4 regions of the Bacillus paralicheniformis genome follow, and region 3 is predicted to be linked to each of the others. Evidence: predicted binding sites of a transcription regulator. Region 3 holds the regulator's gene; each other region holds the start of a gene.
What was found. The regulator LexA, encoded in region 3, represses DNA repair genes until DNA is damaged. The targets are predictions, from matches to a motif close to CGAACATATGTTCG.
Positions count from the first base shown of each region.

Region 1: CP943_RS06190 (YhjD family protein) is a predicted target of LexA. The motif match lies at 3,812-3,825, and genes of this name have one in related genera.
Region 2: CP943_RS07265 (ImmA/IrrE family metallo-endopeptidase) is a predicted target of LexA. The motif match lies at 2,316-2,329, and genes of this name have one in related genera.
Region 4: uvrB (excinuclease ABC subunit UvrB) is a predicted target of LexA. The motif match lies at 5,340-5,353, and genes of this name have one in related genera.

Region 1 covers NZ_CP023665.1:1,210,890-1,218,510, forward strand. Annotated here, with positions in the region: gene CP943_RS06170 (FAD-dependent oxidoreductase) at 1-1,291, opposite strand, end outside; gene CP943_RS06175 (SDR family oxidoreductase) at 1,412-2,269, shown strand; gene CP943_RS06180 (IDEAL domain-containing protein) at 2,338-2,571, opposite strand; gene CP943_RS06185 (competence protein ComK) at 2,844-3,422, shown strand; gene CP943_RS06190 (YhjD family protein) at 3,416-3,781, opposite strand; gene CP943_RS06195 (TVP38/TMEM64 family protein) at 3,989-4,600, shown strand; gene lepB (signal peptidase I) at 4,613-5,131, shown strand; gene CP943_RS06210 (S8 family peptidase) at 5,260-7,035, opposite strand; gene CP943_RS06215 (MFS transporter) at 7,460-7,621, shown strand, end outside.
Region 2 covers NZ_CP023665.1:1,415,210-1,422,830, reverse strand. Annotated here, with positions in the region: gene CP943_RS07290 (ATP-binding protein) at 1-359, opposite strand, end outside; gene CP943_RS07285 (helix-turn-helix domain-containing protein) at 259-1,083, opposite strand; gene CP943_RS07280 (hypothetical protein) at 1,084-1,380, opposite strand; gene CP943_RS07275 (helix-turn-helix domain-containing protein) at 1,370-1,576, opposite strand; gene xre (HTH-type transcriptional regulator Xre) at 1,803-2,156, shown strand; gene CP943_RS07265 (ImmA/IrrE family metallo-endopeptidase) at 2,345-3,001, shown strand; gene CP943_RS07260 (poly-gamma-glutamate hydrolase family protein) at 3,014-3,661, opposite strand; gene CP943_RS07255 (regulatory YrvL family protein) at 4,130-4,543, shown strand; gene CP943_RS07250 (hypothetical protein) at 4,572-4,808, shown strand; gene CP943_RS07245 (TetR/AcrR family transcriptional regulator) at 4,919-5,497, shown strand; gene CP943_RS07240 (DHA2 family efflux MFS transporter permease subunit) at 5,514-6,938, shown strand; gene CP943_RS07235 (3D domain-containing protein) at 6,996-7,621, opposite strand, start outside.
Region 3 covers NZ_CP023665.1:2,023,213-2,030,833, reverse strand. Annotated here, with positions in the region: gene tkt (transketolase) at 1-1,107, opposite strand, end outside; gene CP943_RS10485 (DUF896 domain-containing protein) at 1,271-1,504, opposite strand; gene CP943_RS10480 (YneB family resolvase-like protein) at 1,570-2,217, opposite strand; gene yneA (cell division suppressor protein YneA) at 2,236-2,547, opposite strand; gene lexA (transcriptional repressor LexA) at 2,699-3,322, shown strand; gene CP943_RS10460 (NucA/NucB deoxyribonuclease domain-containing protein) at 3,521-3,949, opposite strand; gene CP943_RS10455 (thymidylate synthase) at 4,243-5,082, opposite strand; gene CP943_RS10450 (hypothetical protein) at 5,142-5,903, opposite strand; gene CP943_RS10445 (prohibitin family protein) at 5,992-6,825, opposite strand; gene CP943_RS22440 (hypothetical protein) at 6,818-6,958, opposite strand; gene wrbA (NAD(P)H:quinone oxidoreductase) at 7,269-7,621, opposite strand, start outside.
Region 4 covers NZ_CP023665.1:3,774,493-3,782,113, reverse strand. Annotated here, with positions in the region: gene CP943_RS19375 (tartrate dehydrogenase) at 1-704, shown strand, start outside; gene ctpB (carboxy-terminal processing protease CtpB) at 832-2,250, shown strand; gene swrA (swarming motility protein SwrAA) at 2,603-2,956, shown strand; gene CP943_RS19360 (PDZ domain-containing protein) at 3,230-4,465, shown strand; gene CP943_RS19355 (DUF5316 domain-containing protein) at 4,591-4,884, shown strand; gene CP943_RS19350 (CsbA family protein) at 5,003-5,236, shown strand; gene uvrB (excinuclease ABC subunit UvrB) at 5,420-7,405, shown strand; gene uvrA (excinuclease ABC subunit UvrA) at 7,413-7,621, shown strand, end outside.

The sequences.
Region 1 (7,621 bases), 810 kb from region 3:
GTTCGAGTTTTCCTTCGGCAAAGTGTTTTGCAACATCCGCGTTATAGGAAATGACTTTTTTGATGCTTGGATCCGGGTGGAAACGGGCCGGTTGAAAGACGGCTTGATAAGGATTGTCTTCGCCTGCGATATGGTCTGTCATCAACTGCGCGGCGAGGGTGCTTGTTGTCATGCCCCATTTCCGAAAGCCGGTGGCGACGAGAATGCGCTTTTCTTTCGGATAGATCGGCCCGATATACGGAATTTTGTCAAGCGTGATTAAATCTTGCGCTGACCAGCGGTAAGGGATCGATTCAATGCCGAACACGCCTTCTGCAAATGATTCAAGCGCCTGATAATGCTTGATTGTATCCTCTCCCTGGCCGGTTTTGTGGCTTTCACCGCCGACAAGAACCATTTCTTCTCCGTCAATCGTCACCGAACGGAGCGAGCGTGAAGGCTGATCTATACTTAAATACATGCCGCCTGGATACGGCGTTTTCGGCTTGACGGCGAGCACGTATGACCGGCTCGGCTCAAGCCTTGCAAAATAGAAGCCTTTTTTATCATGAAACGGAAAGTGCGTGCAGCACGCGACATAATCGCTGAAGATTTGATGCCCGTTTCTTGTCAGCACTTTTGGCCGGTCGCCTTCTTTGATTTCTTTAGCCGCCGTGTTTTCGTAAATTTTTCCGCCGGCTTCCAGGACGGCCTCTGCAAGGTGTTTCAAATAGTGGAGCGGATGAAACTGGGCCTGGTTTTTCATAACAAGTCCTGCTTTCATATCGATTGGAACGGGGAGATCTTTGATGAATTCCCTGTCAATCCCGAGCTTTTGATATGCCTCATATTCCTTTCTGATTTTTTGTACCGATTGTTCTTCAGTTGTGTAAATGCATGCGTCCTGTTCTTCAAAATCGCACGGAATCTTTTGCTCAAGCACGAGGTTTTTGATAAAGGACAGCGCCTTGAGGTTTGCTTCATAATACAGTCTCGCATTTGGCATTCCGATGTGCCCGATCAGCTCATCATAGATCAGATCATGCTGTGCGGTGATTTTGGCTGTCGTATAGCCGGTTGTTCCGTCGAGTATCCGCCCGGATTCGATCAAGATGACGCTGTAGCCTTTTTTCGTCAGTAAATAAGCAGTCGTCAGTCCGGTCATGCCGCCGCCGATGACGGCGACATCTGTTTTGACATCTTCAGACAGTTCTTCGAACTTAGGAAGATCTGTACTGTTTCTCCAATACGATTCAGGCGAGTCCGGCAGTTTTTGTTCTTGATTGCTCACAAAATTCCCTCCATCATCCATCTGTTTTGTTCTTAAATTTTCCCAATTGAGAAATATTCATGCATGTGAAACGGCTTGTCATAAAAAAGGGGCGTTTTCATAAAATAGTAAGGTTGAATCGATGTGAAGGAGGGAATCGTTTTGAGCAAGCAGCCGAAGAAAGTACTGCCTCCCCAGCACCAAACGCAGCGTCCGGGATTGGAGTATTTGATGGATCCCCGGCCCGTTTTTGACCGGCCGAAACGAGAGCGGAAACTGGCCGGGAAAACCGCGATTATTACGGGAGGAGACAGCGGAATCGGCCGTGCCGTATCCGTTTTGTTTGCGAAGGAAGGCGCGAACATTGTCATTGTCTACTTAAATGAACACCGCGATGCAGAAGAAACAAAGGGGTATGTGGAAAAAGAAGGGGTCGGATGCAAGCTGATCGCAGGAGACATCGGAGACGAGGCTTTTTGCAACGATATTGTGCGCCAGGCAAAGGAAGCATTCCCAACGATCGATATACTCGTCAATAATGCGGCTGAACAGCATCCGCAAAAGGGAATCGAAAAAATTACAAGCCATCAGTTGATCCGAACGTTTCAGACGAATATTTTTTCAATGTTTTATTTGACAAAAGCTGTGCTGCCGCATTTGAAAAAAGGCAGCTCAATCATCAATACCACTTCGATTACGGCTTATGCCGGCAATGAAAGGCTGATCGATTATTCTTCGACGAAAGGAGCGATTACATCATTTACGCGTTCGCTCGCTTTGTCGCTTGTCGATCAGGGCATCCGTGTGAACGGGGTGGCGCCGGGTCCGATTTGGACGCCGCTGATCCCGTCGACGTTTACGGAGAGAGAGGTCGAAATATTCGGTTCAACAACGCCGATGGAACGGCCCGGACAGCCTGCTGAAGTGGCGCCGAGCTATTTGTTTCTAGCCAGCGACGATTCTTCCTACATGACGGGCCAAGTGCTCCATGTCAACGGCGGAACGATTATTAACGGATAAAAAGGCCGGGACTATTTCATAAGCCGGCTTTTTCCGCGTAAAAAAGCCAATCCGGGAGGGATTGGCCGTTATGCGTGCTTTTTCAGCGCTGTATATTCTCTTGAAAGCTCAAGGAAAGATTGCTTATCTCCTTTGTCTAATGCTTCATTAATCTTCTTGTTCAGCGTGTGCAAACGCCGTTTAAAAAGCGATTCATCAAGGACCATTTGAATGTAGATATCCGTGATGGTTACATCAAGTTCTTTCACCTTTTGGGTATTGCGGGACTTCATGAGCTCAGCGTACGACTTTTTCTCTTTCATAAAGATTCCCCCTGATGCCTTTTTTATAGTATATGGATTACACAACAAAAAATCAATAAGTATTTATAATTTTTAGATAATTATTCGAAGATGCGTGTTTATGAGAATAAAAGTTTGTATATTTGGACAAAGAAACACGGATTTAATCGAACAAAACATAAAAATGGCATTTTAAAAACATATTTTCAAATTAATTGGAAAAAATCCTGTCGTTTTGTAAAGGATAATGTTAGATTAATAGTATAAATTTACTAACGATTAGGAGGATCATGATGAGCACAGAGGATATGACAAAAGATACGTATGAAGTAAACAGTTCGACAATGGCTGTCCTGCCTCTGGGAGAGGGGGAGAAACCCGCCTCAAAAATACTCGAGGCTGACAGGACTTTCCGCGTCAATATGAAGCCGTTTCAGATCATCGAAAGAAGCTGCCGCTATTTCGGGTCGAGCTATGCGGGGAGAAAAGCGGGCACATATGAGGTCATTAAAGTTTCCCATAAACCGCCGATCATGGTGGATCACTCAAACAATATTTTTCTTTTTCCCACATTTTCCTCAACTCGTCCTCAGTGCGGGTGGCTTTCCCATGCGCATGTTCACGAGTTTTGCGCGGCAAAGTATGACAACACGTTTGTCACGTTTGTCAACGGGGAAACGCTGGAGCTGCCCGTATCCATCACATCTTTTGAAAACCAGGTTTACCGAACGGCATGGCTGAGAACAAAATTTATCGACCGGATTGAAGGAAACGCCATGCAGAAGAAACAGGAATTTATGCTCTATCCGAAGGAAGACCGGAATCAGCTGATATACGAATTCATCCTCAGGGAGCTGAAAAAGCGCTATTGATCGGGAGCGGCTTTGAATAAATAGTACTCAAGAAGCGCGGATACCTGATTGCGGATGCGGGGATTAAAATAGTTATGCTCTTCTTCGTATCCTTCATATATAAAGGAGTACATCGTAAAGGCTTCGTCCCGTGACACTTCGTGCACCTTGATTTTCCGCCGGCGCAGTTCATTTTTCACGTCGTACAGATCGCGCTGGGCAAGCTTTAACGCCTGTTCGATCAGACGCTGATAGGGGTCTTTCAGCTTGAATGGCCCCTGCTGGATGATTTTCATGTCCCGGTTTAATATGCTGACGGTCATCGGGAGGTAAATCGCCTTTTCAATCATATCCCTGGCTTCAGCGGGAATTCTTGTCATGGCTTTTCTCCTCATTTCTTTTATTGATAAGGAACGTTTGTTCTGTTTTTATTTTACACGAAAGACGGCCTTTTAATCAAGAACGGGAAAAAATGACTAAAATGATCAAGTTGTTTCAGACTAATACAGAAAACACCGAGACGGATGATTTAAAGTTTTTGATTTAAAGTGTAGAATAGAAGTAGACAACCGCCCTGAGGAGAATCAATGTTGGAGCAATTATTCAGCTATTTTACAGAAGAGAATTTAACAGAGTTTTTTCAGAGCTACAGGGCTTTTGGTCCTTTTGTAGCCGTTCTGCTGCCGTTTATTGAAGCGCTGCTCCCGTTTTTACCCCTGCTCGTGTTTGTTGTCGCCAATGTAAATTCGTTCGGTTTATGGCAGGGGTTCTTGTTGACGTGGATCGGGGCATCTTTAGGCTCTATAGCAGTTTTTCTTTTTATCCGCCATTTCGGCCAGCAAAGAGCACTCGGTTTTATCCGCAGGCATCCATCCGTAAAAAAACTGATGATCTGGGTGGAAAAACGGGGCTTCGGTCCGCTGTTTCTCCTGCTTTGCTTTCCATTCACGCCTTCGGCGGCGGTAAATGTTGTGGCAGGACTTTCGAGAGTCAGCCTGCTGCCTTTTTCACTGGCGGTGCTTTGCGGCAAGTTCGTGATGATTTTTATGGTGAGCTTTGTCGGCCATGATCTGAAGGCGCTTTTTACCCAGCCTTTGCGGACAGCTGCCGTGATCATCGTCATGCTGATCTTATGGTACGCCGGAAAACGGGTTGAACATCGTCTGAACGTGAGATTCAGCCAGAGAGAGAAAGACTAGGGGGACACAGAATTGAAAAAGCGTTTTTTGGTCATAGCCGGGGTGCTGCTTGTCATCGTCGTCGGAATTCAGGTCAAAAATGCCGTTTTCATTGAATATAAAGTAGAAGGCGTCAGCATGAATCCGACCTTTCAGGAGGGCAACGAACTTTTGATCAACAGGTTCGCCCACCACTTTAAAACGATCAGCCGATTTGACATCGTGCTGTTTAAAGGACCTGACAAAGATATATTCATTAAAAGGGTGATCGGGCTTCCGGGCGAAACCCTCCGGTATGAAGATGATCAGCTGTATATCAACGAAGAAAAGATCAAAGAGCCTTATCTGGACGATTTAAAGGCCGTCACTGCCGGAGGGGACTTGACAGGGGATTTTACGCTGAAGGAAGTGACCGGAGAGGAAAAGGTGCCTGAAAATGAGTACTTCGTCCTCGGGGACAACCGGATCCACAGCTTTGACAGCCGCCATTTCGGCTTTGTTTCAGACCGGGACATCGTCGGGATTGTGACGGAAAGAATTGATAAAAAGTGATTGGAGAATGCGGCGGAAAGCAAGCGGCCGGCCGAAAGGAATACGATGTCACAATTGTCGTGTCCGAGCAGAACAGCATCAAAAAAGACGTATTTGCAAGAAAAGCCCGGGATTCCGGGCTTTTCTTGCTATTTCAGTTTGATCGCATTGATTCGTTTTTGCAGCTTCGTTTTTTCGGCGGATGCTTTCAGCTTGCTGACCGCTGATTGCGCTGCCGATTTTGTTTTTTTCGTTCTCTTTTGTTCGGCCGTTTTAACTTTGGCTTTCGCCGCTGCCACTTTTTTGTTATAGGCTGACGCGGCTTGCTTTTTCGCGGTGTTCAGCTTTTTTTGCAGATTTGATTTGTCTTTTCCGGCAGGCAGCTCATTAATCGCTTTTTGCGCTTTGCCGAGGTTTGAGTCTGTGGCCGCTTTTTCAGCTTTTGCAACGGCCTGCTTTGCGGTGTTCAAGAGGCTTGAGCGGACCGCGTTGATCCGTTTTTGCAAATTCGTTTTGAAAGTACCGCTGTCGAGTTCATTGACCGCTTTTTGGGCTGCGTCGGCATTGGTTTTCTTTTTTTGCTTCTCTGCGAGTTTTACTTTGCTTTCGGCTGTCTTTTTAAGCTGCTCTTTAACAGCATCGAGCCTCTTTTTCAAAGCGGTTTTATCGGCGTTTGCAGGCAGCGGTTCGATCGCTTTTTGCGCGGTTTGAATGTCCGCTTTTTTCTTTGTCTTTTCCGCTTGTCCGACTGCTTTTTGCGCTTTCTCCAACGGCTGTGTGATCTCTTTGAAGCGGATTAATCCATAGCCGAACAAATGATCACGGCCGGGAGCGCCCAAGTCGCTTGTATAAATCTGCATTTTCTTGCGCAGCTCAGCATTTGAAGCGGTTGGGTACAGCTGTTTCAAAAGAGCAAACATTCCGGTGACGTGCGGCGTTGCCTGTGAAGTGCCGCTTCCAATTGCATAGCCGCGGTCGGAAGATGTACTGATAATCGATGTGCCGGGAGCGGCAAACTCGACGGCGCTGCCGGTGTTGGAAAATGAGGCGATCTGATTTTTTTCGTTGGTGGCCGAGACGGCAATGACGCTGCTGTAGGCGGCCGGGTAATAAACGGATTTTCCGTTTCCGGCATTTCCGCTTGCACCGACTAAAATCATTCCCCGTTTGTATGCTCTATCTACTGCATCGTGGAGAACTTGACTGTCGCCTGAAACGACGAGGCTCATATTGATGATATCGATTCCGTGCTGGATCGACCAATCGATGCCTTGTAAGATGCCTTTCAGATCCCCCGAACCATTCCGGTCCAGCGCTTTTACGGCATACAGCTGCGCGCCGGGCGCGATGCCGTCGATCCCCCGTCCGTTATGCTTCGCTCCGATGATTCCGGCAACATGAGTTCCGTGGCCGTTATCATCACGGTATGAAGCGGTATAGCCGACCATCGATGCACCGCCTGCGATTGACAGCTCTTCATGGGGGGAAATCCCGCTGTCAATAACCGCAATTTTCACCTGTTTCCCTGTCAAACCTTTATTCCAAGCCAGTGCGGCTTGAATCGGCTTGATGTTCCACTGTGAAAACGCGGAGGCGGTTTGCGCTGTGCTGCTGGAGACAGCTTTTAGAACGGTGCTGTCGGCAGCAGCTACCGGGAGGTTGTCTTCGACATACAGGACGTCGGGATCTTGTTCAAGTTCCCGCACTGTTTTGTCGTCCGCAGTAACAGCAGCTGCGGGAATGTGCCGGTAAACGTGTTCTACCGTGTCTGCTTGTTCGATGACGTTTTCTTTTCCGCTGGCATTTTTATATACGACAATGACTTCGTTTTCCTGCTTATTGCTTTCCGCTTGAATGCGGGGTGAATTTGCGGAAAAACCGACGAACATTGCAGCGGACACCGCGATTTTCCATAACTTTCTCATCCGGCTCTCCTCCTTATTTAGCGGCATTCGCTATATATATCGGAGAATTTTTGAATTTTCAAAGAGAAAGAAAGCCGATCTTAAGGGCGCCCGTCGTGCAACTCAGTTCTTGAAATGTTAAGAACGCTGCTATATCAACGTTTGGGGAGCCTTCCTGTTTATTTGGGAAGTGCTTTTTTTAATAAATTGTAGGTTTGTTTAAAAAAAGAGCCATCTTTTTTACCTGATTGCTTTTATAGAAATGAGAGAGCTGGGAAAAATAGGACTAGCTTCTATCGATGAATCTTTCATTGATATTTTTAAGCAGATGCCTTTTGTCTAAAATGTATAATGTTACTTTTGTTTTTGTTGAAAGTGAACAATGTTATTGACTGGCTTATAACCTACAATTTAATTAAATAATAAAAAGGGAGCGTGTCATACCGTGGAAAAAACAAAGAAACATGACCCCGATTATTACAAAAAGATCATTATTGCATTGTGTTTAGGGTGGGTAGCTATTTGGATTTATCGTACAATCCTTACGCCAATATATCCACAGATTCAAGAATCATTAGGACATATTAGTGATACACAAATGGGGTTG
Region 2 (7,621 bases), 610 kb from region 3:
ATGCTGTTTTTGCGGCTTTCCCGGATGTCCCGGTAAGCTTGTACATATTCAACGGCGCATTCATACGCCTCTTTTACAGATTGGTGTTTTCCTTTCGTCTTGAACTGAGCAAAATTTAAGTTTTTAAATTGTTCGGTGATTTCGCTCGATTTCAACAGCTTTTGCGCTTTCCGCCATTCGCGGCAGGCGCATGATACCCATACTTCCATCGTTCCGCGCCGTTCGATAAATCCGAGTTCATCTTTGCATTTCGGACAGTCATACCGTTTTGCGGCGGATTCTTCCGGTTTGTCCCCCTGTGATAGACGGCTCCTGTTTCTCAGTTCGTCCATGATCTCTTCGATTGTTCTTTTGGACATTGTTCTCCCTCCTGACAGTTGTTTTCTCTTCCGCTTCAGCCAGCCGGCCGATTATATATTTTTCACAGTAGCTGAAGACCTTGATCGTTTCATTGCGGCTTCGGCGCCGCGCCTCATACTCTTCAAAGCATTGTTCAAGCCATTTGATTGTTTGCGGAATAGACACTCCGCGGGCGACAATCCGGGCGATGGCCTTGTAGTCTTTTGACGAGGGATGGACAGGCTTTCCTTCCTGCAAAGACCTAAGGGCGGCAAATCGGTCTGCTATTGTTTTTATGGAAGTCATATTATGTTTTGTGTTGATTTGTGTGATATCTTTATTGGATTGGACAAGGATGTCCGCACGGCCAGTCTCTTCTGTCCGAACAGAACTGCCTGACCGGACATGGCTGGCATAGGCAAATTTCTTTGAATGTCTGACTGACAAAATCATTCCGTAAGGCGCTCTTGTGACTGCAATGTAGCCGTTTCGTTCGAGAAGAGCGAGCCATCTTCTAACCGTTTTTTCGTTGACGCCGAATTGAAGAGCCAATTCTGCGGCTTTCAGCGGTTTGTTGCCGAGCACGATGCCCCATGTCATCCCATCGCGTTCGATTTCCTTAGTTGTTGAACTGATGCACCATAAAAACAGCCAAATGGCATTGCCTATTTTCTCGTAGTGCACAGGTGTTAAAAGCCCTGAGTAAACGGAAAAGGGATAGCTTTGATCGAGCGGACGGGACATTCATCTTCCCCCTTCCTTGTGCCTTCTGCGGTTCAGTCTGAGATACCGTTCGTATTGGCCTTTACGATCGAATTGGAATACAGGCTTTCCGTCTTTCGTAAAAGCGATGAATCCCCCGGCTTCGCCGAGCCGCCATTGATCAAAACGGTCTGAGCTGTAGGAAATCACAATTTTACCCATTCTGCCTCCTTGTGGATATCCGGCGGGTCCGCCATGTCTTCGCATTTGCTCTCTGTCGGCTTCCTTTGGATAGCCGTGCGTTCGAATGTGTGTGACCATCGGATGTTCAAGATTCATGACATCGCCTTCTTTCATACAGAGTTCCTTTGATACAATATGTATCCAAACAGACCTGAAAAAGATCGGGAAACAGCAATCGATCAGGAACTGAGTAAAGCGTTTCGAATTTCAGCATCGTTTCTCTGCCGGGATTGCGTGTTCCCCTTTCGATTTTGCGAACATAAACCTCGGAGAGTCCAAGCCTTTCCGACACTTGCTTTTGGGTCCATACCCTCTTACAACGCTCTTCGATCAACCGTTTTCGCACATGTTCTCACTCCCTGTTTTTGATACAATACGTATCTGATGATTTGATTATATATGATACACTTCTTATCATCAATACTTTTTTGATACTTTTTTTATCATATATTTATTTCGATACATTTTGTATCTATAATAGAGATAAACATGCCGAATTGAGGAAGAGAGGTCATTCTATGTTAGGCGGCAGACTGAAGAGCCTGAGAGGAAAACGGACACAGGAAGAAGTTGCAAAGCAGATCGGTGTATCGCGGGCCCGCTACTCCCATTACGAAAACGGAAGAAGCGAGCCGGACTATGAAACATTAAAAAAACTCGCCGATTACTATAAAGTGACGATTGACTATCTGTTGACAGGAACGGAAAAGAAAAAAACGATTGAAGACGAAATCGCAGATCCGGATCTGCAAATTGCATACCGAGACATGCAGGAATTTTCCCCCGAAAGCAGACAGCAGGCCATCGAGTTCATTCAATACTTAAAAGAAAAAGAGAAAAAACGAAAGCCCGGAGATAAACAAAACGGATAAAAAAGGAATTTTTATTAAACATTACCTGATGAGCGCCGATTTAATAGTTAAGACGATAAAAAAGGGAAAGATTTGCTAAAGAGGCTGCTCATCGTATATGATAGATCTGCATGAAAACATGACAGCCCCTTTGACGGGCTTTTCTTTCCCGCTAAAAACAGAACATTTGTTCGAAAGGGTGTCTCGTATTGAAGTTTTACTTATCTCACCTAGAAGAATACGTCAAAAATATGTATCAAAAGTTTGGTTTTTTTGAACCCCACCACATTGATATGAATCGCATAGCCGCTCATTTTAACATTTGGATTCACTATGAAAATGTCAACAGCATGATGATTAAGCATGACGGCATGTACAGCATCATTCTCAACAGCAGCCTTTCAAAGGAAAAGCAGTGGGAGGATTTTGCCCATGAGTTATGCCACGTATTAAAGCACGCGGGAAACCAGCTTTATATGAATCAGATGTTCAGGGAGCTGCAGGAATTCCAGGCCAATCAATTTATGTACCATTTTTGCGTCCCTACTTTTATGCTTTTAAAAATGGATTTTCCCCAGCTGCGATGCCAAGCCGCTAAAATGATCGCCGACCTCTTTAAAATCACGGAATCGTTCGCTGTCAAACGGATCGAGCTCTTTGAAAAACGGCAAGCCGGGATCCAGTTTCATGAGGCATGGATGGCGAGCCTTTCCCAAGAGAGCGAATCAGCGAATGCTGCTCGCCTTAAAGAAGAAGACGAACTTGCACGCTACCGTCGGGAAACCCGCCGCCCGTACACAACGGCAAACGGCGTCGGCAAAATGGTCGCGGCAGAAAGCCGGCCGGCGTATATGCTGAGAAAATAAAAAACAGCCGGCTCAGCTCCCGGCTGCACTCGGCCCATATGCGATGCGGGCTCCTGCCTTCAAAGCTTTGACATAGCGGGAAAACACCTCATTTTGAGACGTTCGCCTGCCCTTTAATGTGAATTGCTCAAACATCGCCTTCCGCTGGGCAGTGCTGATTTCAAACTGCACGCTTAACCCTGTTTGGCAGCGATTGTTGATGCTTGCAGGGTTTGTACCTGAAAGATATCCCCTTTCAGCCGCCAGCTCCGCAGAAAATCCGTGCTTCTCCAATGTCTCCGCAAACAACAAGGCGCGCCTTCGATCTGTCCCCCCGATGAGCGTATGCCGGCGGAAAGGCTCGTCATATCCGTGGAACGCCAGTATGTATCGATGTCCTGCAGCCATTCGCACGGCAAGCGGGCAGTCAAAATGGGCGCTTGTCACATGAAGACTCTTATTGCCGCGCCTTTTCAATCCTTCCAATAAATAAACCGAAGAACCCGCTGCAAAAGCCCTGACAATTTCACTGATGCCCGGTTCGATCCCGCCCCCGTGGGGAGCCATCACAAGCAGTGCGCTCCCTGCATCCCGCGCAGCCACCGAATAATCGGTTCCTTCTATTTCATTTTCTGCCATCTCTGTAAAGCTGCCGTATTGGTCAGTTAAAGCCTGCTTCATCTCTTGATTTTTTGCACCTGCCTGTCCTGTTTTTATGTAGTGTACCGGGAGTCGCAGCGGTTGTAAATATGTTCCCTCTAGGAAAATAAAAATCTCTTTATGAGATTTAAAAGATTAAAGCAATTGAACCAAAATCGAAAATCACCTAAGGCACGAAAATAATTCTTCTAGTAAACACGTCGGTTTTAGAACAAGCAAATACGAAATATGATTAACAAAGTAAGGTTGCCGGCTGACAGCCTTTTTCATTTGGGATCCTATCCTCTTTGCAGCCCTTATGAAAACGCTCCAAATATGATATATGGCGATTAATTAGGTCTCGAAAAACACCTTAGGAATTTTTCAGAACGCTCTCTCCACTCCCCCCCTTCCACACAAACTTTAACCCCAAAATCTCATTAATAACTCACAACCGGATATTTTTCTGATATCATGAATATACACTGCATGATTAGGAATGAATGTTTAATGATTAAAAAAACTCTCGGTACCATGTTCGCAGTGACTATGATCTTTCTGTTGATCCTCACTGTGTTTACGCTCTTATTCGGGTCTTATTATTTCGGCGTTGCCGGCTTTTTCGCGATTTTCGGCGTGACATACGAATCGCCCTGGTCGCTCTTCTGGTATATCCTTTTATCCTTTGGCCTCGGCGCGCTGTTTGAAATCCCGGAAAAGATTTTGAGCTTTATGATCGGTCATAAAGCCGTGACCTTTATGATCGAATGTTTTTTTACGTGGCTTGCCATCCATCTCGCTGATGAATTGATGGACAGCATCACCATCCCGCTGGATGTGGAAATCATCGCCTGTCTGTTTTTATTCGTCATTCAGCTGGCATTTGAAGACAACAAAGAAAGAAACCGGACATACGAGGATTGAGAAACATTCGCGAAGGGAGAATAGAACTGTGACGTTTATCATTTTAATGGCCGGAATGTTTCTTTTTATTCAACTCAAAAAACCGTTCCGCAAGAAAATCTTCGGCTACGTTTTTTTGGCCGTTTATTTAACGGTGCTCGCACTCTATACCATCAATTCCACTTTTGTTCACCTCATATCTGACAGCCTTTTGTCGATCTTGGCAGTGATCGCTGTGGCGCCGCTGCTTGCCGGCTTTCTGAAGCCTTCAGCGGATTCCCGGTGAACCGAATATGGACAAATCGTCCTTTTTCTAAAATAGGCCTTCAAAAAAGGTCTTTTTTTTCGTTAAAATTATATAGACCGATCAGTATAAAATCATAAGGGAATGATAGGATGGCAGAAAAAATGAGCAGCCGCGACAAAATATTGCGGGCAGCTTCACGATTGTTCCGCAAACAAGGCTACCATGCCACAGGTCTGAGCCAAATCACAGCCGAAAGCGGAGCGCCGCGGGGATCGCTTTATTATTATTTTCCCGGCGGCAAAGAAGAACTGGCGCAAGAGGCGATTCAATTAACCGGGAAAAGAATCAAAGCGTATATATTGTCAGCGATCAGCCGAGAAGCTGATCCTGTCAAGGCGTTTCAATCTTATATCCAGATGATGGCTGACGGAATCGAGGAATACATCATGGAAGAAAACGATGATATTCCGATCGTATCCGTCGCCTCAGAAACGTGGTCGTTCAGCGAAAGGCTCCGCCAAACTTGTGAACAGGTTTATCAAGACTGGCAGCTTGTCTATCAGGATAAACTGCTCCAGTCAGGCTACGCGCCGGAAACGGCCGAGACGCTGAGCGTCGCGATACAGGCGATGATTGAGGGTGCGTATGTGCTCTCAGTGACGAAAAAAAACGGTCGGCCCCTCAGTGCAGCCGCCGAACAAATTCCTTTTTTACTAAAACGATCATAAAGGGTGGGAAATGCAAATGGAACATGCTAAAAAAGGCTCCTTCATGATTATCGCCATTTTAATCGTCGGAAATTTTCTCGCTCTGATTAATGAGACGGTCATGAATGTGGCTTTGCCGAAGATCATCGACGATTTCGTCATTTCAGCGAACACGGCCCAGTGGCTGTCAACCGGATATATGCTCATGATCGGCATCGCCGTGCCGATTACTGCGTTTTTAATGCAGCGCTTTACGACAAGGCAGTTGTTTCTGTCTGCGATGACATTATTTACGGCGGGAACCTTTCTGGCCGGAATCGCTCCGGTCTTCCCGCTCGTTCTCGCCGGACGGATCATCCAAGGCTCAGGTACAGGTTTGATACTGCCGCTTGTGATGAATGTGATATTGACTTTGATTCCGCCGCAAAAACGCGGAACGATGACCGGAATCCTAACGCTCGTTATTTTATTTGCCCCGGCGATCGGTCCGGTCATCTCAGGCTATATTGTCGAGCATTATTCATGGCGCGTTGTTTTCTTCATGATGCTGCCAGTATCGGTTTTCATGATTTTTTATGCGGCGTTCCGCCTGAAAAATGTAACCGAACTGACGTATCCGAAAATTGACATATTATCTATTCTTTTATCGACTGTCGGGTTTGGCGGAATCGTTTTCGGCTTCAGCAACGCCGGGGAAGCTGCGGGCTGGAGCAGTCCGAAAGTGATCATCGGACTGGCAGCCGGTGTCATCGGATTAATATTGTTCGTCATGCGCCAGCTCAAATTGAAAGTGCCGATGCTTGATATGAGGCCGTTTCAGTCAAAAATATTTTCCGTCTCGGTTATCCTGATGTGGATCGTGATGATGCTACAGTTTTCGATGATGCTGATTTTGCCGCTTTACTTCCAGATGGCGCTTGAGCTGTCACCGCTTTATACAGGCATTCTTATGCTGCCGGGCGGCCTTGTCCTGGCGATGACATCTCTTGTTGCAGGACGCCTGTTTGATAAGCTTGGCTTTAAACCGCTGTTGATCACCGGGTTGATCATTGTGATTGCCGTCCTTTCGCTGTTTACGAATATTTCAAGCGATACGCCGATGGCGGCGGGAATGATGCTGTACGCCGGCTTCACACTCGGCGTCGGGTTAACGATGGCTCCGATCATGACGCTCGGTTTAAACCAGGTGCCCAAACCGCTGTACCCGCATGGCTCGGCGATTATGAATACGGTCAATCAAGTGTCAGGGGCCATCGGTCCGGCATTGTACACGACAATTCTGACGACCGTTTCGAATCGCTTTATCGCGCATTCTTCAGGAGCCAGCCGTCAGGAGCTGCACATGCAAGGTATGACAGAAGGCGTTCATATGGTTTATTTCGTAGCCATCGTCTTTGCAGCAGCTGCTCTTGTGATTTCGGTTTTTGTGAAAAGCAGTCGCGGGGAACATCATCCAGCATAAACATCGATCCATCAAAAAAATGCAGGAGGCATGAAGCGCCTCCTGCATTTTTTGATATTAGTTTAAAATTTTGACCTTTACGGTTTTGACGCCCCAATTGAAAGCGTCTTTTTTATCTGGAATAAATACGTCTATTTTATGGCCTTTAATGGCGCCTCCGGTGTCTTCAGCCGTCGCTTCGCCGTAGCCTTCCACATATACTTTCGTACCGAGCGGAATCACGCTTGGATCAACCGCGATGACTTTTGCATCACGGTTCGCATTCAGGTCGACTCCCGTTTTTGTGATGCCTGAAATGCCCCCGTCATTTGCCGTATACGCAGTTGCTGTCACTGTGATTTCCTTTTGCACGTTGACAGGCTGATCGTTTTGTTTTTGCGCGGACTCTTGTTTCACAGGCGCTGCAGCAGCAGCCTCTCCTGCTTCTCCATTTATCGCAATCGTTTGCCCTGCAATAATCAGGTCCGACTTCAGATTGTTCCGTTTTTGAAGATCGCTTACAGTTACACCGAACTCTTTTGCGATTTTTGAGAGCGTGTCCCCTGGCTGAACGGTGTACTGCTTTTCTTCAGATTTTTCTTCTTGAGAAGAAATGTTCAGCTTTTGACCCGGTAAAATCAGATCTGATGAAAGCTGATTCCATTTTTTTAAGTCCTTGAGGTTCATTCCGTAGTTTTGAGAAA
Region 3 (7,621 bases):
TTGTGCGATTCCGTTTAATACTTCCCCTGAGGATGCACGCGAAGCAAGGCTGCTTCCTTTCTCATACGCAGGTACTTTCTGATCCCAACCTTCAGGAAGCTCGCCCTTCATCGCAAGTTCAAGCTCTTCGGCAAGTTCCGGGTGGGCTTTCTTGTATGCGGAGAACAGCTCGTTCCATTCCGCCTCTTTTTTCTTGCCCGCTTCTTTCACTGTTTCGTTAAAGTGTTCGTACACTTCAGAAGGGACATGAAAATCTTCTTCGTATGTCCATTCATACGCTTCCTTCGTTAATTTCGCCTCTTCTGAGCCAAGCGGAGCACCGTGAACGCCGGATGTTCCCGCGCGGTTTGGAGAGCCGAAACCGATCGTTGTTTTCACTTCAATTAATGTCGGCTGCTTTTCATTTTGTTTCGCTTTCTCGACGGCCGCCGTAATCTCGGCAATGTTATTGCCGTCTTCAACATAAAGCACTTCCCAATTCATCGCTTCAAAACGCTGCTTCACATTTTCAGAGAATGAGCGGTTTAATTCACCGTCAAGCGAAATGTCATTTGAATCATAAAGCACGATGAGACGGCCGAGTTTCAAATGTCCCGCAAGCGAAGCCGCTTCCGATGAAATTCCCTCCATCAAGTCTCCGTCACCGCAAATGCTGTATGTATAATGATCAACGACGCGATAGTCGTCACGGTTGTAAGTTTCCGCAAGGTGACGTTCAGCAAGCGCCATTCCGACAGCCATTCCGATTCCTTGGCCAAGCGGGCCTGTCGTCGCATCTACACCCGGAGTATGTCCGAATTCCGGATGTCCAGGCGTTTTGCTTCCCCATTGGCGGAAATTCTTGAGGTCTTCAATTGAAACGTCATACCCGCTTAAGTGAAGCATGCTGTACAGAAGCATTGATCCGTGTCCGGCGGACAGCACAAAACGGTCCCTGTTAAACCAATTCGGATTTTCAGGGCTGACATTCATCATTTTTGTCCAAAGCGCATAAGCCATCGGAGCAGTCCCCATCGGCATGCCGGGGTGACCGGATTTAGCTTTTTCAATCGCGTCTATGGAGAGTGTTCGTATTGTTGCGACAGATTTTAATTCAATCGTTTTCATTATGATCCCCTTCCTGTATGGACTCTACTTTCTTATCATAAATCTACCCATCGGTTTTCACAACCATTTCAGCTCAAAAGCAGTGAAAAATGACGAATCTTTACCTTCATTTTAAATTGTAGTATATACAAAAAGGGAATACGATATCGGCGTATTCCCCAAATTAATGCAATCGGCGGTTTCTTTTTTCCTGTTTGAGCTTTTCAGGCGTCACATCATTACCTTCAGGATCAACAATCGTCACAGTTTTCAACGTGTTTTTCATAGACGCGCGGACGCCTTGAAGATATTCCTGGCGAAGCTTCTGCTGTTCTGCTTTTTCTTCGTCTGTTAAAGATCCGCTCTTTGCTTTTTTGGCAAGCTCGTTAATTCTGGCTATTTTTTCATTAGAAATCATAAGATACTCCTTTGATTCGGTATATATCCATCATACTACTAAATCCGCTTTCGTTTGACAACAGATTAGTCTGCAAGGCCGTCCTTATACTCCTGGTAGCGGCGGTGAACGGTTGCTTTTGAAATGCTGTATCCGAACCCTCTCAACACGGCTGCAATCTCCGCAAACGTCAGCTTGTTCTCCCTGAGCCTGACGATTTCTGAAAGAGGCGCTTCGATCCGCTCTCTCCCGCCGCCTTCATTGCGGTGTTTCAGATTCCTCTCCGGGCGGTAGCCGTTTTCGACCGCCTTCTTCATTCCCCGCTTAATTTTCAGGTTATGTATTTTCCGCTGGTATTCTTCGACAATGCCGACAATCTCCAAAACCATCGAATCCGCTTCGGAAAGCTCAAGTTTTCCCCGGTGAGCCAGCGTGTAGATTTGAACGCCTTCTTTATATAAACAGTGAAGAAGGGCAATTTTGGCATTCCCTCTTCCAAGTCGCGTATCATCCTGTATTAAAACTGCGTCAATGTCTGATGTTTTGATTTCCTCGAGCAGATCGAAGACGCCGTCGCGGTCCATCTCATATCCGCTCGCCTGTTCGGAAATGACGTTCACGACGTTCATCCCGTGCTCGGCGGCAAGCGACTGGAGCTCTTCAGCCTGCCGTTTTAATGAGGTTTCCTGCTGCTCCTTCGCAGTGCTTACCCTGGTGTAAATAATCGCATTCATGGAAATCCCCTCAATCATTTATTCTACAACTGCAAGCTGATATTGATCGGAGTGCTGTTTGGCTACCGGCAGGACCAAAACATCGCCCGGTTTAATAACGGAGGTCGGCAGATTGTTTTTATCGGCGACCCATTCGATGAATTTTTGTTTGTCAGCGGGTTTTCCGCCTTTGATCCGGTCGGCCAGCTCCCACAATGTATCGCCTTCCTGCACTTCTATTTTAACATATTGCTTTCTTTCTTCGATTTTACCGGCAAAAGACACAAACAGAATACAGCAGCTGATCACAGCAGTAAACAGACTGACAAAAATCAATGATTCTCTTTTCATATCCATCACCCCAGAATGTTTGTTCGGTTTTATGATTTCAGTATACATACGAACAAATGTTTCTGTCAATCGTTTTTTTCGAACCTATGTTTGTACTCAAAGGAAAAACATGCTATAATCTAGCTAAAATCGACGTTTTGAGGTGCAAAAAATGACGAAGCTATCAAAAAGACAACTTGATATTTTGCGTTTCATTAAAGAAGAAGTGAAACGCAAAGGCTATCCGCCTTCCGTCAGGGAGATCGGAGAAGCGGTCGGCCTGGCGTCAAGTTCAACGGTACACGGCCACTTGGCAAGGCTTGAAACGAAGGGATTGATCAGAAGGGATCCGACGAAGCCGAGAGCGATCGAAATTCTCGATACAGAGGAAGAAATTCACATTCCAAAAAACCAGGTTGTCAATGTCCCGGTCATCGGAAAGGTGACGGCCGGTACGCCGATTACCGCAGTCGAAAACATTGAGGAATACTTTCCGCTTCCAGACCGCCTGGCGCCGCCGGATGAGCATGTCTTTATGCTGGAGATCATGGGCGAAAGCATGATCGATGCCGGAATTCTTGATCAGGATTATGTGATAGTCAAACAGCAGAATACCGCAAACAACGGAGATATCGTCGTTGCGATGACCGAAGACGACGAAGCGACTGTTAAGCGGTTTTTCAAGGAAGAAACCCATATCCGCCTTCAGCCGGAAAACCCGACGATGGAACCGATCATCCTCCAGAATGTGACGATTCTCGGAAAAGTCATTGGCGTATTCCGCACGGTTCATTAAAAAACGGACTCATCAGCAAAACCGCCGGTCGGCGGTTTTTTTTCGCACGAAAAAACAGGCTCACATCCATACGGAAATGAAGGATGCGAGCCTGAAACAGAGGGATTGATCATATGCTTACATTACCATTATCCCCCAAACAAGTTTTCCTGTCAACAAAAATGTTTCCTTGAGGAAACATTTATCGTTGTCTCCCTTTTATCGAACGATAAACAAAATTCTCGTCCCGTCAGCGTAATCGCTCAGCCTGTTCCCGACCCAGGAGCCGGCTCCGCGGTTATCCGATGAGCTGACATATCTGACCGACGCTCCTTTTCCCCCTTCTTCACACATGGCCATCGGCCATTCGTCACGGTCAAAGCCCGGCTTAGTCGGAATCCCCTTTAATGATTCCTGACGGCGCTTATCCGCTCCAGATCTTTCAATTGTGCAGACATCTGAATGGCCCGCTTTGATCGCATCGCTTATATGAGCACCTGTTTCAGGATAGCGCGATGCCGGAAAATACAATACGTCATCATACCTTGCAGCGCCTTCGGCATGCTGAGGAGAATATGCAGCCCCTCCCGAAAGCCCAAGCAGCACCAATGCGGAAAACAGCAGATGAACCGCCCATTTTTTGATCATGACAAAAACAACCTCCTCTTGTATATGCTGGTGTCACTAACAGATTAAGAGAGAATTGTTTTTGCTTTTCGGGCTCTTTGTGAAAAAGACGTTTAGAATGTGTAAATAAACGTAAGTTAAATGCTCGGGGCATACCCGTGAAAAACTGCATGTGCTTTTTGCGTCCGCTCTAAACGTATACACGGCTGCCGTCAGGAAACATGCGGCAGCCGGATATGCAAATTTTTTCATCGTTGTATTTTTTAAAAATGATTCATTCACACAACAAAAAAACAGGCGGAAAATCCGCCTGTTTATACGGCAACTTCAAATGTCAGCTTGTCGCCGTGCTTATAGTCAATTAATTTAAAATCATCGATTGTAAAGTCATAAAAGTTTTTGATGTCCGGGTTGATCCACAGCTTCGGCGCTTCATATTGCTCGCGTTTCATCTGAATGTTTAAATTATCGATGTGACGGGTATAGATGTGACAGTCGCCGATATTGAAGATGTATTCGCCCAGCTCATAACCGAGGACTTGGGCGATCATGCGCTGCAAGACGTTATATTGGAACACATTGAACGGGTTGCCAAGCGCCATGTCATTGCTTCTCGCTCTTACTTCCAAAGAGAGCTTTCCTTCTTTCACATACCATTGCGTCTCATAGACGCAGGGCGTCAAGGCCATGCCGTCCAAGTCATCGGGATTCCACAGCATGGTCAAATGCCTGCGTGAAGACGGATTATGCTTTAACTGATGGAGCAAATAATCCACTTGATCGGCTTTCTGCCCGTTAACCGTTCTGTTTTTCTTCGCTAATTGATAGCCGTAGGCTGCTCCGATTGTGCCGTCTTCAAGCCGCCATTGATCCCAAATATGAACCCCCATATCGTTCAAAACTTGAACATCATTGGATTTCAGCTGCCAGATCCAAAGCAGCTCTTTGATGGCCGTTTTCCACGCCACCTTCTTCGTCGTCAAAATCGGCACTTCCGAATTGTCAAACCGCATTTTTTCGCTCATGATGCTCAGCGTATGAGCCGGCGTTCCGTCTGAATCCCACTTCGTCCGGACCTGATATTCTTCATCGGAGATCCCTGATTCAATAATTTTTTGAATGATTGCATTGTATTGCTGGTCATAATGGCTCATCTTATCCTCTCCTCTTTCCACATGATATGTATAAAATGAGTTTTTTTCAAGATTTAAGATCATACGCGGGTTTGATAAATCTCCAACGCTTTCTTGATAACATTTTTATCGTATCCGGTGACATCATGGATTTTCTCAGTCCAGCCTTCAATTGTGTCCGGCTTCGCTTCTCTGTATAATCCTTTGCTCGTGCTAAGATATATGTCCCAGCCGCTGAATTCCCAATGCGCGATTTCATGTTGAAACGGAATTCTGCATTCCAGTAATGGCGCAGGCTTCAATGCCGCTTGCGAGCATTCAGCTGCCTCCCAAAAAACGGACATGTCAACAGGCTCTGTAGAGTAGACTTGAGTTGACACCTTTCCGTTCGGCCGATGGTAAAGGACCTTAACTCCGCCGGTTGTCGGCTTGACTTGAATTTGTGCTGCCGGGAAAAAACCGTCCAGCTTTTCACTGGTATAATCTTCACATTCGCAGTCGATCAGAATCGGCTGCAGCCATTGATCTCCCAGATCACATAAAAAGCGCCGTCCTCTTTCATCAAGCGCGATGACTGCGGCATGCGCGCGTTCTGTTTTGAACGAACGGCCGATCGGAAAAGCTTCCACTCCGTCTTTTGTAAACTCGTCCAGCAGCCAAATCGAAAGGTCAAAGCAATTGCCGGCAATGCCGTACTCTTGGTGGTGTTCCTTCATCATTGAGACGTTCCGCTGTTTCTGATCCCCTCCCTGATGATAAAACCATGCCTTTGTCAGCGTTTCCATCGGAAAAGCGTCGAATCTTCTCCACGTACGGAGAATGGCATCCGGAGCAAACATCATCTTCCCCCCTGTCCAGAAGCGATTGTTAACACTATTATATACGGGCGACCGAGACGAAAAAAATCCCTTAGCAAGGGATTTTTTCGTTTTATTTTCCTTTCTCATCAGTCGGAATCTGGATCAGGGAATTCGATCCTGTCGCTTTAGGCATTTTTCCGTCCCATTTTTGGATCCATTGATACTTGATCATTTCATCTGACATCGATTTTTTAATAATTTCATTATACTCGGCAATACCTTGAGCTTCGATCTTTTTCTTTTTCGCTTCCGCTTCGGCGATCTTCAGCTCTGTCTGCGTTCTTTCCAGTTCCTGCGAAGACTTCACGCGCGCGTCAATCGCTTCCTGGGTCGCTTTATCAGGCTTTGGCACACCGAGTGTTAAATCGTCAATGACAAAGCCGAGCCCCTTCATATCATCTGCAAATGTTTTTTGGATTTCTGCGGCGGCATCAGATGATTTTTGTCCGTATGTATCAATGACGGAGTATTTGGAAATCGACTTTCTTGCAGCGTCCCACAGCCTTGTTTTCAAGTAGCTGTTTTCGATTGATTCAATATCGACCGCTCCGAATTTATTAAACAATTCTACGACTTTATCAGGCTGAACGACATAGTTGTAGGCGATGTCCATTGAGATGTTTTTGCCGTCAGAAGTAGCCACTTGAATATCCTGATTGTTTACAGTCTGCATCCGCACCGGATATCTTGTGACTTTGTCAAACAGTCCGACTAAATGCCAGCCTTGATCAAGCGTTTCCGATTTCACCCCGCCATTCGGAGAATAAACGACGCCGACATATCCGTTCGGAATTTTCTCGATGAACAAGGAAGCTGTGAATCCTCCGATAATTAAAGCAACAGCGACAATGATTCCGCCGAGCAGCGTTTTGTTTTTATTCTTCTTTGGTTGTTTTTCATTCATCTTTGTCATCCTCCAGCGTTTTCTTTATTTTGCTCGCCCCGCTTCCGACTTTTTTAAAAAGCGGGCTTAACATAAGCCATACGCCAAACCCTATAATGGATAGCAATATGATCGAACCAATCATGACTTTCACTTTTGTTTCACCCCTTTTGCATTTGTTGATTGATCGTATGACTAAATAAAATCATTTCACTTATGTTTACGTTCATATGAACTTAAAGTTTCATTTTTTTAAAATGTAATAGAAAAAATTTTATCATTGCAATTGCGAAATCAATGGCATCGTTAAAGGATATGTCGGATAACTTACTCTTTATGCCGCGTATATCATGGCGTGTTCGCAGTCAAATGAAGACGAAGCGGCATGCCGAACCAACTATCAGCTGGGCACATACTAAAAAAAGAGCCAAATGATTGGCTCTTTTAAAAATATTAAATTTCAATTATTGTTGATTGCCCTTTTTAACCCATTCAGCTACAGTCACTGTGCGTTTAGCTTGATGTTTCACTGCAGCTTCCACGTCTTCAATCATCTTCCCGTTTTGATCGACTGTAACACTCGTTCCATATGGATTTCCGCCAGCCCCGAAGAGGACAGGATCAGTGTATCCCGGAGAAGCAATAATAGCTCCCCAGTGCATCATTGAAGTATATAAGGACAAGATTGTTGCTTCTTGACCACCATGTGGATTTTGAGCGGAGGACATTGCGCTTACAACCTTATTTACTGTCTTTCCGTTTGCCCAAAGTCCGCCTTGTGTATCAAGAAACTGTTTCATTTGGGATGCCATATTGC
Region 4 (7,621 bases), 1.8 Mb from region 3:
CCAATCCAAAAGATTTCGATCTTCTTGTCGTCAGGGAAAACAGTGAAGGGGAATACAGCTCGATCGGAGGCAGAATCTTCAGAGATGAAGATGAAATCGCCATCCAAAATGCCGTTTTTTCAAGAAAAGGGGCGGAGAGGGCGATGCGCTTTGCATTTGAGTTGGCGGCTAAACGGAAAAAGCATGTCACAAGCGCAACAAAATCGAACGGAATCGTATATTCAATGCCTTTTTGGGATGAAGTCTTTGCGAACACGGCAAAAGACTACCCTGGCATTACCGCTGATTCGCAGCACATTGACGCGCTGTCGGCCTTTTTTGTAACGAAGCCGGAGAAGCTTGACGTCATTGTTGCCAGCAACTTATTCGGTGATATTTTGACCGATATCGGGGCGGCGATTATGGGGAGTATAGGCGTGGCGCCGGCCGCCAATATCAATGTAAACGGCAAATATCCGTCCATGTTTGAGCCTGTGCACGGCTCTGCCCCGGATATTATCGGCAAAGGAATTGCAAACCCGATCGGCCAAATTTGGACGGCTAAAATGATGCTTGATCATTTTGGAGAAGAAGAACTTGGTGCCAGATTGCTTGACGTGATCGAAGACGTTCTAAAAAGCGGTTACTTGACGCCTGATATCGGCGGTTCAAGTACGACGGATGAAGTGACAGAAGAAATCATCAAGCGTGTGAAGACTATATAAGCAAAAGCTGCCGGCAATCCGGCAGTTTTTTTGCTGTGAATGGAAAATCGATTACATGATACGGGCGGTTTTTGCGCATAATACTTCAAGCAACAAAACATAGTGCAGGCAGAAGAGGAGGTATAGGATGAATCAGAAGATTGCACGGCTCATCATTGCGCTCAGCCTGTTATGCGGCTTGGTAACAGGCGTCGGTCCGATTCCGTTTCATGATGCCGTTCCAAAAGCATCAGCGGCTGCCGCCAGAAACGAATTGGAGAAAATTGAGAAAGCATATGACCTGATTTCAAATGAATATGTAGAGCAGGTCGACAGGGAAAAGCTGTTGGAAGGAGCCATACAGGGCATGCTTTCAACATTGAATGACCCATACTCGGTTTATATGGATAAACAGACGGCAAAGCGGTTTTCAGATTCCCTTGATTCCTCTTTTGAAGGAATCGGCGCAGAAATCGGAATGGAAGACAGGAAAATCATTATCGTTTCTCCTTTTAAACAGTCTCCGGCAGAGAAAGCCGGATTAAAGCCGAACGATGAAATCATCAGTATCGACGGCGATTCCATGGCCGGAATGGATTTGAATGACGCCGTATTAAAGATCAGGGGCAAAAAGGGATCGACGGTTACGCTGAAAGTTCATCGGCCCGGCATGAAAGATCAGCTGACATTTACAATTAAGCGCGATGAAATTCCGCTGGAAACGGTATTTGCTTCCATTAAAAAAGTACAGGACAAACCTGTCGGCTATATCGCAATATCTTCCTTTTCCGAACATACGGCAAAAGATTTTACTGCTGAACTGAAAAAGCTTGAGAAAAAGGGAATAAAAGGGCTCGTTTTGGATGTAAGAGGCAATCCGGGCGGATACTTGCAAAGCGTTGAAGACATTTTAAAACATTTTGTGACAAAAGATCATCCATATATACAAATCGCCGAAAGAAACGGAAATAAAAAACAATACTTCTCAAAATTAAAAGAGAAAAAACCATATCCTGTGAGCGTGATTACGGACAAGGGCAGCGCTTCAGCGTCGGAAATTCTTGCAGGTGCATTAAAAGAAGCCGAGGGTTACGACGTGGTGGGCGATCCTTCCTTTGGAAAGGGAACCGTCCAGCAAGCGGTTCCGATGGGAGACGGAAGCAATATTAAGCTGACGCTGTATAAATGGCTGACGCCTAAAGGGAATTGGATCCATAAGCAGGGAATTCAGCCGACCGTTCCAGTCGCCCAGCCTGCATATTTCTCGGTGGGGCCTGTACAGCTGAAGGAGCCTCTCAAGCCGGATATGAACAACAATGAAATTAAGCGGGCACAGCACCTGCTGAAAGGACTCGGGTTTGTGCCCGGCCGGGAAGACGGCTATTACAGTGAAGGCACAAAAAAAGCCGTCATGGCGTTTCAGGCTGAAAACAAGCTGAAACAAACGGGCATCATTGACCAAAAAACGGCAAATACAATGAACCTGCGGATTGAAGAGAAAAAGATGAAAGAAAAGAACGATCTTCAGCTGCAAACCGCATTAAAAGTGCTGTTTAATAAAAAGTGAGGACACAGGATGTCCTCACTTTTTTTATTCTCAGAAAATAAATTCTCAATCTTTTTACCTAAAATTTTTGTTTTTTCATAAAAAAAACATTCATAATGAATAGAATTGACCCGATAACATAAGTGTATGGGAGACTTTATAAGGATGTAAAGATGCAGTAAAAATGTAACTTTTGCAAGTTGTATAACTAAGGAAAACTTTTTAAAATAGAACCAAAGCTTTTTCAAGAATTATAATGTGTGCATTTTTTTTGCGGAGAATGTTAGCGCGGTTTGCGTTCTTCGTCTCTGTTGGTGGAGTCGTCTGACGCTTGCGCTTTTCTTATATATAAATAATAAATGGGGGTACACGATTGAAAAGGGCAAGTATTGTGAGAGAGAAAAAATACTATGAATTAGTGGAGCAGTTAAAAGTTCGATCACAAGACGTTACGTTTTCCGCTACAAAGGCAGTAGGGTTGCTTATGCTGTTCAGCAGATACCTCGTAAACTACACTTCGGTCGAAAGTGTGGAGGATATCAATGAGGATTGCGCGGAACTTTATTTCAACTACTTGATGGACAACCACAAGCGGCTCGGCATCAATCTGACCGATATCAAGCGGTCAATGCAGCTGATAGGAGATATTCTAGATGTCGAAGTCAATCATTACCTGAAAGACTTTTCTTTGTCGAATGTGACGCTTTGGATGAGCCAGGAGAAATAAACCTCACGTTTACCATACCCAAGCATTTTATTATTTGTTAGAATAATAATAAAATGCACCAGCTTGCCTAAAGGTGCCAGCATTTGTCGTCACGAATGCGCTTAAAAAGCACCGGCGTTAAAGCATCATGACGAAAGTTTCTGCGGCTGACGGCTCAGGCATCCCGCCTGAACGGCCGCACGTCATTTCCTCGTGCCGACGCTTTAGACAAGCTGGGTTTCCCTAAAATATCCAACGTTAAAAAGCTGCCGTATTTAAGGCGGCCTGAAATGCTTGGCTGAGGCGGTGAACGTTCCCTTGTCAGTTGAAGAAAGCTTAATTGAACTTTTAAAAGGAGCAGGATTGTTTTTTCTGCACCCGCTCTTCTATTTTATGATGATCATGAGTCTTGCTTACGGCTATGCCCGGATCAAACGTGAAAGAAAGACGTTTCATACGCGTATTGAAGATATTTATGACGAGTTTAAGTTTACATATTCCAAAGGACTCTTGGCAGGACTCGTGCTGTCCATTGTTTCGTTCGGCTTAGGGCTGTATCTGCCGATGGGTATGCTGGTTTTAATAGCGGCGGTCAGCGTTGCCGCAGCTTTAACTTTCAGACAGAGTCTGCTGTCAGCGGCATATACGCTTGGCGTGAGCATCGTCGTCGGTTTATGTATCGAATACACCGGTTTCGGAGCGCTTGACGCATTACTTCCACAGCTGTCCCTCGCGAATTGGCCGGCTGCTGCCGTCTTGCTCGGACTTCTGTTGGTAGCGGAAGGAGTGCTCGTCTACAAAACGGCACATATCAAAACTTCCCCTGCGATCGTTATGAGCAAAAGGGGGCTCCCGATCGGCCAGCAGATTGCGGGCAGAACCTGGCTTTTGCCGTTGTTCATTCTCATTCCGGGACATGCGATCGAATCATCGGTTCCGTGGTGGCCCGTTCTGTCATTTAACGGAGGCTTTGAGCTCCTCTGGATTCCTTATTTCATCGGCTTCGGCCAAAGAGTTCAAGGATCGCTTCCGATTGAAAGCATTAAAATTACAGCGAAGCGCATCAGCGTGCTTGGTATTATCATTCTGCTGCTCGCGGCCGGAAGCGTATGGTGGACGCCGCTTGCCGCTCTTGCCGCCGGAGCGGCGATCGCAGGAAGGGCCTTTTTATCATGGAAACAGCGGATGAACGATAATTCCGCCCCTTTCCATTTTTCAAAGAGAGACCAGGGGCTCGTGGTGCTCGGCATTATTCCGAACACGCCGGCAGCCGATCTCGGTCTCAAGATCGGCGAAATCATCACGAAGGTTAACGGGATTTCAGTGAAAAATGCGGCGGACTTCTACGAAGCGCTTCAAAAGAACCGTGCTTTCTTCAAACTTGAAGTCGTCGGTTTAAACAATGAAATTCGTTTTGAACAAAGAGCTTCATATGAAGGAGAGCATCATGAGCTTGGCATCATCTTTGTAAAAGAAGAGGATGCGGCGATGAAGCACGCTGAGGCAGCCGCCTCACAAGAAACAGAATAATTGATGTTAATAAAGCGCCGCTTTTTCGGGCGCTTTTGCTTTTCCTTTTAGGGAATCTTTTTGGTTGTCTTTTACAAAACGTTCCGCTAGGATGATGGATAGAACCGATTGAAGGAGAATGATTGATGAAAAAGGCTTTTCTCGCCGGTGTTTTTGTTTGTTTGATAGCTGTATTGATTTCGGCTGCGGCCGGGGATTGGACGTTGATTTTCAAAGTTTCGGGATCCGCCGGACTAGGCGCAATTCTGCTGTCTGCTTTATGTTCCGGCGTATTTGTCAGCGGTGACCGGTTCAAGGGAAATCACGATTCGGAAACGAAGGAGCACAGGGAGTGGAACGGCAAACTGGCAAACGCACTCGCCGTTTTCGCCATGCCGAACCTCCTGGCAGCCGGAATCTCGTTCTTTTTCGCCTTTTAACGTCTGATTCCGAATAACGCGGCATGATAATGGACAAAATGAATGAGTGTCCATGTTTGTCCGTTTCTTTGTTCTTTAATATAATCGAATAAGATCAAGAAACGTGAGGAGGGTTTTTGTGTTTACAAAAGCCGTTTTTGCACTGATATTTCCTTTCTTGCTTGTCTTGTTTTTTACAAGGGTGACCTATAACCATTACGTCGGGATTGCGCTGACCGCAGCGCTGTTGTTCGCTTCATATTTAAAAGGTTATACGGAAACCTTTTTTATTGTAGGACTTGATATCGTCTCGCTCGTGGCCGGTTCACTCTATGCGGCGAAAAAGGCGGGTGAAAAGAAGGAAGACTCATAGAAATCGTAAGAATGATTGCCGTAAAGCCCTGCTTTTGATGACAAAAAGGAGGGGTTTTTTGATAGATCAGGAAGGGCCGGCTTTTGTGGGAAAACACAGAAACCGAACTTTAGTTCGTATTTTTACTTCGGGTGTGTTAAAATAATAAGCAGGAAGATTTCGTAAAGAAACGGAGGCTTTTTTGTGAAAGACCGCTTTGAATTAGTCTCGAATTATCAGCCCCAGGGGGATCAGCCGAGAGCGATTGATCAGCTTGTCAAAGGAATCAATGAAGGCAGAAAGCATCAGACGCTTTTGGGGGCGACCGGTACAGGAAAGACGTTTACGATGTCAAACGTGATTAAAGAAGTCAACAAACCGACTCTCGTCATCGCCCACAACAAAACGCTCGCCGGACAGCTGTACAGCGAGTTTAAGGAATTTTTCCCAAACAACGCAGTCGAATATTTTGTCAGCTATTATGACTATTACCAGCCTGAAGCTTACGTGCCTCAGACTGATACATTTATCGAAAAAGATGCCAGCATTAACGATGAGATTGATAAATTAAGGCACTCTGCCACGTCTGCTCTTTTTGAACGCAAAGATGTCATCATTGTGGCGAGTGTTTCTTGTATTTACGGCTTGGGTTCCCCAGAGGAATACAGGGAACTGGTGCTCTCGCTCAGAGCGGAAATGGAAATCGAGCGAAATGAGCTGCTCAGAAAGCTCGTTGACATCCAATATGCGCGGAATGATATCGACTTTCAGCGCGGAACATTCAGAGTGCGCGGCGATGTCGTCGAGATTTTCCCGGCTTCAAGGGATGAGCACTGCATCCGGGTTGAATTTTTCGGCGACGAAATCGAACGAATCAGGGAAGTGGATGCCCTGACAGGCGAAATTTTAGGGGAGAGGGAACACGTCGCGATCTTCCCGGCTTCCCACTTCGTCACGCGGGAAGAAAAGATGAAGAAAGCGATCATAAACATTGAAGAGGAGCTGGAAGAGCGCCTTAAAGCGCTTCGTGAAGAAGGCAAGCTCCTTGAAGCCCAGCGTCTGGAACAGCGGACGAGATACGATTTGGAAATGATGCGCGAAATGGGCTTTTGCTCGGGCATCGAAAACTATTCAAGACATTTGACGCTTCGTCCGGCAGGTTCGACTCCATATACGCTGCTCGATTACTTTCCGGACGATTTCCTGATGGTCATAGACGAGTCGCATGTCACCATGCCGCAGATCAGAGGAATGTACAACGGAGACCAGGCGAGGAAACAGGTTCTCGTCGATCACGGATTCAGGCTCCCTTCCGCTTTGGATAACCGTCCGCTCAGGTTTGAAGAGTTTGAAAAGCACATTCACAACATCGTGTATGTGTCGGCTACGCCGGGCCCTTATGAACTTGAGCATACGCCTGAAATGGTAGAGCAGATCATCCGGCCGACGGGGCTGCTCGATCCGATCATTGAGGTAAGGCCGATTGAAGGGCAGATCGATGATCTGATCGGCGAAATCCAGCAGAGAATCGAGCGGAATGAACGCGTCCTCGTCACTACGCTGACGAAAAAAATGTCCGAGGATTTGACGGATTATCTGAAAGAAATCGGAATCAAGGTCACGTACCTGCATTCCGAGATTAAAACGCTGGAGCGGATCGAGATCATCCGCGACCTTCGCCTCGGCAAGCATGACGTTCTCATCGGCATCAACCTGCTGAGGGAAGGACTCGATATTCCGGAGGTTTCACTTGTCGCCATCCTTGATGCAGACAAAGAAGGCTTTTTGCGGTCTGAGCGTTCGCTCATTCAAACAATCGGCCGCGCCGCCAGAAATGCTGAAGGCCGCGTGATCATGTATGCCGACAAAATCACCAACTCAATGGAAATCGCAATCAATGAAACGAAGCGCCGCCGCGAACAGCAGGAGGCCTATAATGATAAACACGGCATTACGCCGAAAACGATCAACAAAAAGATCAGGGACGTCATCCGGGCAACTCATGCTGCTGAAGAGCAGGAAGAATATCAAGCAAAAGAGGAGCCGAAGCTTTCGAAGATGACGAAGAAAGAGCGGGAAAAAGTGATCGCTCAAATGGAAAACGACATGAAGGAAGCCGCAAAAGCGCTTGACTTTGAACGTGCCGCTGAGCTTCGCGACTTGCTCCTAGAGTTAAAATCGGAAGGATGAATGGAGAATGGCAACGAAACGAATTGAGGTGAAAGGTGCAAGGGCCCACAACCTGAAAAATATCGATGTCTCTATTCCGAGGGACCAGCTTGTCGTGCTGACAGGTCTTTCGGGATCAGGGAAATCATCCCTTGCGTTCGATACGATATATGCAGAGGGGCAACGGCGCTATGTCGAGTCTCTCTCCGCATATGCCCGCCAGTTTTTAGGACAGAT